DNA from 2 places in the Sanguibacter sp. HDW7 genome. Region 2 is predicted to be linked to the other one. Evidence: riboswitches for the same ligand, from Rfam matches in the RefSeq annotation. Region 2 holds a riboswitch; the other holds the start of a gene.
The links. A riboswitch is a leader RNA that binds a small molecule or an ion and turns the genes downstream of it on or off. The one in region 2 is predicted to bind thiamine pyrophosphate.

Region 1 (2,382 bases), 1.2 Mb from region 2:
CGCCGCCATAGCCGCCGTAGCGCTTGCCCTCGAGGTCGCGCGGCCGCGTGATCCCGTCCGCGGCGAGCGAGAGCAGGCTCGAGGTGTTCTCCCGGACGACGGCCGCGACCGCGACGACGTCGGCTCCCTTCTCCCGGGCGGGGACGAGCGCCTCGGCGACCGAGAAGACCATGTCGGCCTTGCCGGCCGCGACGAGCTGGAGCCCGGAGGTCTCCCCCGGCTCGACGATCGTGACGTCGAGCCCCGCGTCGCGGAACCACCCCTTCTCGAGCGCGAGGTAGAGGCCGAGGTGGTTCGTGTTGGGCGTCCAGTCGAGGACGATCGAGACGGGCCGCAGCGCCTGGGCCGTGCCGGCCTCGGCGTCGCCCGCGCAGCCGGCGGGGACGGCGAGGGCGAGCACGGCGAGCGCCGCGGCGGCGGTGCGACGGGCGGGGCGGGTCTTGCTGGTGCTGGTGCGGGCCACGAGGGCCTCCTTCGAGGATCAGCGGCGCTGCCAGGGCAGCGCCGCTCGGCACACGCCGTCGACGACGACGTACACGAGGGCGGTGAGCAGGGAGACGGCGGCGATCGCCACGAGGACGAGCTCGACGTCGTAGGACTTGCGGGCGCGCTGGACGACGACACCGAGGCCGCTCGACGCCGCGAGGTACTCGGCGACGACGGCCGCGCCGATCGCGTACGCGGCGGCGACCCGCAGGCCCGCGAGCGCGCCCGGCAGGGCCGCGGGCCCGCGCACGACGAGCAGCGTGCGCAGGCGTCCGCCGCCGAGCCCGCGGACCATGTCCGCGAGCGCGCCGTCGGCGTCGCGCATCGCGGCCGAGGCCGCGACGAGGACGGGGAAGAACACGGTGAGCGCGACGACGACGACCTTGGGAGCCATCCCGAGGCCGAGCCACAGGACGAGCAGCGGCGCGAGGACGACGGTCGGCACCGTCTGCGTCACGGTGATGAGCGGGCCGACGGCGCGCGCGAGCCACGTCGAGGCGTGCATCGCGACAGCGACGAGACCGCCGACGACGACGCCCACGGCGAGCCCGACGGCGGCCTCGGTGAGCGTCGTGCCGACGTGCGGCAGGAGCGTCGGCCAGTCGGCGACGACCCGGCGCGCGACGTCGGACGGCGCGGGCAGGACGAACGCGGGCAGAGCCCCCGAGCGCGCCGCGCGCTCCCACAGAAGCAGGAGCGCGGCGGCGAGCACGACGGGCGGCCAGACCGCGTGGACCGCCGCCCGGAGCCTCACGGCCGGTGCTTCGTCACGAGGTCGGCGATGCGCGGGCCTGCGTCGTGCGCCCCCTGGCCGACCTTGATGTGGCTCGTCACGGCGGCGGCGCCCGACGTGAGCGTCGCGTCGTGGACGGCGCGCAGGAGCGCCCACACCTCGTCGGGCGCTCCCTCGACGGTCGTGCCCATCGCGCCGACCTCGTAGGTGAGGCCGGAGGCCGCGATGACGGCGATCGCGGCGTCGACGTGGGCGTAGGGCGTGGGGGTCGGGCCCGCGCGGCGGGGTGCGACCTGGATCTCGGCGATCATGCGTTGCTCCTCGTTCGAGGGCCGTGCCGAACCGAGGCGCGCCGTGGCGCACGAACGTCCCGGCGCGTGGCGTCCGGGGGCGCGCGGGCCCCGGGGCGCGCACGGCAGGGTCGGGGACCCGCGAGCGGGCTCCCACGCTCCCTCCGCTGGCATGACCCAGTTCAGGTTCGCGGGTCGGCGGCTCGGGCACGTGTCCCATCCGCCCTCTCAGCTCGGTGTACCGAGCTCCCCGGCGTGTGACATGACGACCGTAGCCACCCATGGGATGAATCGCCCGACGAGGGGCACACCGTCTCACCCTGCGGTCGTCACGCGTGCCCGGCCGTGGCCCGCACGCCACGTCGGTGGTTGGCTGGGCGCATGAGAGCCATCCAGGCAGCGCGCGCCGGCGGACCGGACGTCCTCGAGGTCGTCGACCTCCCCGCCCCCTCCCCGGGGCCCGGCGAGGTGCTCGTCGACGTCGCCGTCGCCGGCGTGAACTTCATCGACACCTACCGGCGCAGCGGCGTCTACACCCAGCCGTTCCCGCACGTGCCCGGCGTCGAGGGCGCCGGCGTCGTGAGCGCCCTCGGCGCGGACGTCACCGAGGTCGCCGTCGGCGACCGTGTCGCCTGGTTCGACGCGCACGGCTCGTACGCCGAGCAGGTCGTCGTCCCCGCGGACCGCACCCTCGCGGTGCCCGACGACGTCGATCTCCCGACCGCCGCCGCGCTCGCGCTCCAGGGCCTCACGGCGCACTACCTCGCGACGTCGTCGTTCGACCTCGCCCCCGGGCGCACCGCGCTCGTGCACGCGGGCGCGGGCGGCGTCGGGCTCCTGCTCACGCAGCTCGCCGTCGCACGCGGCGCGCAC
Region 2 (2,382 bases):
AACGCGAGCGGCACCGCGGCCGCGAGCGCGTAGGAGGCCCTGCGCCCCGCCGTCGCCCAGCCGGTGCCCGCGCGACGCTTCAGGGGAGCGACGCCGGGGACGGCAGGCGGACCGGCGGGGTCCGTGCGGGGGACACGGACCTCACCGGGGGCGGGACGCAGGGCGGTCATGGGATATCAGCCGAGGACCGTGTCGGTCCAGTCGGCGATCCAGGTGTCTCGATCGCGGGCGACGACGACGGGATCGACGGCGATCGGGTTCTCGGACAGCGTGCCGTGCTCCTGGAAGGCCTCGGGCAGCGCGACGTCCGGGTCGACCGGGTACATGTACGCGGCGTCCGGGAGGGTCTTCTGCAGCTCGGGGCTCAGCAGGTAGTCGACGACGGCGCGCGCCCCGGCAGGGTTCTTCGCGCCCGCGAGGACGCCCGCGTACTCGACCTGACGGGTGCACGTCGCGGGCAGCGACGCGGTCGTCGTGCCGCCGTCGTCCGTGAGCGTGAACGCAGGGCTCGACGAGTACGACAGGACGATCGGTCGGGTGCCGTTCTCACCCTGGCTCGTGAAGTCCGTGTAGTAGGCGTCGGACCACGACTCGGCGATGCGCACGCCGTTGGCCTTGAGCCGTGCCCAGTAGTCGAGGTAGCCGTCCGCGCCGTACTGCGTCACCGTGCCGGCGAGGAAGCTGAGGCCAGGGGTCGACGTCGCCGGGTTCGTGAGGACGACGAGGTCCTTGTAGGCGGGCTTCGTGAGGTCGTCGAGCGTCGCCGGGACCGGCACGTCCGTGTGCTTCTCGAACCACACGGAGTCGACGTTAATGCAGACGTCGCCCTGGTCGACCGGCGTCACGGCGTCGCCGCCCGCCACCTTGAGCGCGGCCGCGGCCTCCGGCAGCGCCGGGGACGCGTAGGGCTCGAAGACGCCCGCGTCGATCGCGCGCGACGCGAACGTGTTGTCGATGCCGAAGACGACGTCGCCGAGCGGCGCGTCCTTCGTGAGGATGAGCTGGTTGACGAGCGTGCCGCCGTCGCCGACCTGCACGACCTTGACGTCGAGGCCCTTCTTCTTGAGGTCCGCGATCTGCTCCTTGCTCAGCTCGTACGAGCTGTGCGTGAGGAGCGTGACGGGACCCGTCGCCGGGGCGGCGCTCGTCGACGCGGTCGCGCCGGGCGTCGTCGGCGTCGTGCTGCCGCTGTCGGACGCGCAGGCCGCGAGCAGCGTCGCCGACGCGAGCGCGAGGGCCGCGAGCCGGACCGGGGTCCGGCGAGTGGTGCTGGTGATGCTGTGCAACGTCGTTCCTCCTGGTGGTGCTAGGAGGGGTCCCGTCGTCCGTACGGGCAGGCCGCGGCGGACGACGTGGTGAGATGTCCCGACTTCCTCCACCGGTGCTAACCGGATCAGGTTCGAGGGTCTGCGGCGGTCCGCACTCTCAGCGCTCACGGTCTCCCGCAGCGCTCCCCTGTCGTATCCCCACCATCATAGGCCGTCGCGGGGACGGAGGGCGGGGCGGGGCGATAGCGTGGGACAGGGCTGCCGACGACGGCAGACCGACGATCCTGCATGGAGGTTCCGGTGGCGGACGAGAACAAGGAAGCCCTGCTCGAGAAGGTCATCCTCATCGGCGCGTCCGCGGGCGCTGCCTGGGTCGCCCAGAAGGGCCTGTCGTTCGCGTGGAAGAGGGCGACCGGGCACGACGCCCCGCGCAACCCGCTCGACACCGACTCGACGGTCGTCTCGATCATCGTCTTCGCGGCCGTCGCGGGCGCTGCCGCCGCCGCGGCGAAGCTCGTCGCGGACAAGGGCGCACGCCGCGTGACGACGCGCATCGCAGCAGGCCGCCAGCTCCGCGCCTGAGCGCGGGCGGCGGCGCTCCGTCTACCCGCAAGTTTGTGCGCTACCCGCAAGTTCAGACTTGCGGGTAGCGCACAGCTTTGCGGGTAGCCGCGCGAGTGCCGCCCGGAGGGCTCCAGCGGACCGCCTGCACGCGGCCCTCAGGGCTACGCGCGGGTTTGAACTCGCGCGTAGCCCTGAAAACCGCGCGTGCGCGGCTCCCGAGCGGCGGCGGGACGTCTACCCGCGGGTTTGTGCGCTACCCGCAAGTTCAGACTTGCGGGTAGCGCACAGACTTGCGGGTAGCCGCGCGCGGGTCGCCCGGAGGGCGCCCCGATCAGCCGACCGTGACGGCGATGCGGTTGTTCCAGGGGTCCGAGAAGCGCAGGACGGCGCCGTCGTCGGCGTGCTCGACACCGCCGTGGGCGAGCCGATCGGTGAGCGCGCCGATCTCGTCGCGCGTGGGGACGAGGATCGACACCTCGCCCAGCCCGAGCTGGACGGGCCGCGGACCGGCGCCCATCGAGCGCCAGGTGTTCATCGCCATGTGGTGGTG

Region 1: it holds a riboswitch for thiamine pyrophosphate, as region 2 does, so the genes downstream of both, G7063_RS06710 (thiamine-binding protein) here and G7063_RS01000 (thiamine ABC transporter substrate-binding protein) in region 2, are expected to answer to the same signal.

Annotation. Positions count from the first base shown of each region.
Region 1 covers NZ_CP049862.1:1,435,227-1,437,608, reverse strand. The annotation lists gene G7063_RS06720 (ABC transporter substrate-binding protein) at 1-463, opposite strand, end outside; gene G7063_RS06715 (ABC transporter permease) at 482-1,240, opposite strand; gene G7063_RS06710 (thiamine-binding protein) at 1,237-1,530, opposite strand; TPP riboswitch at 1,652-1,772, opposite strand; gene G7063_RS06705 (quinone oxidoreductase) at 1,891-2,382, shown strand, end outside.
Region 2 covers NZ_CP049862.1:236,560-238,941, reverse strand. The annotation lists gene G7063_RS01005 (iron ABC transporter permease) at 1-170, opposite strand, end outside; gene G7063_RS01000 (thiamine ABC transporter substrate-binding protein) at 177-1,286, opposite strand; TPP riboswitch at 1,354-1,467, opposite strand; gene G7063_RS00995 (DUF4235 domain-containing protein) at 1,557-1,850, shown strand; gene G7063_RS00990 (VOC family protein) at 2,164-2,382, opposite strand, start outside.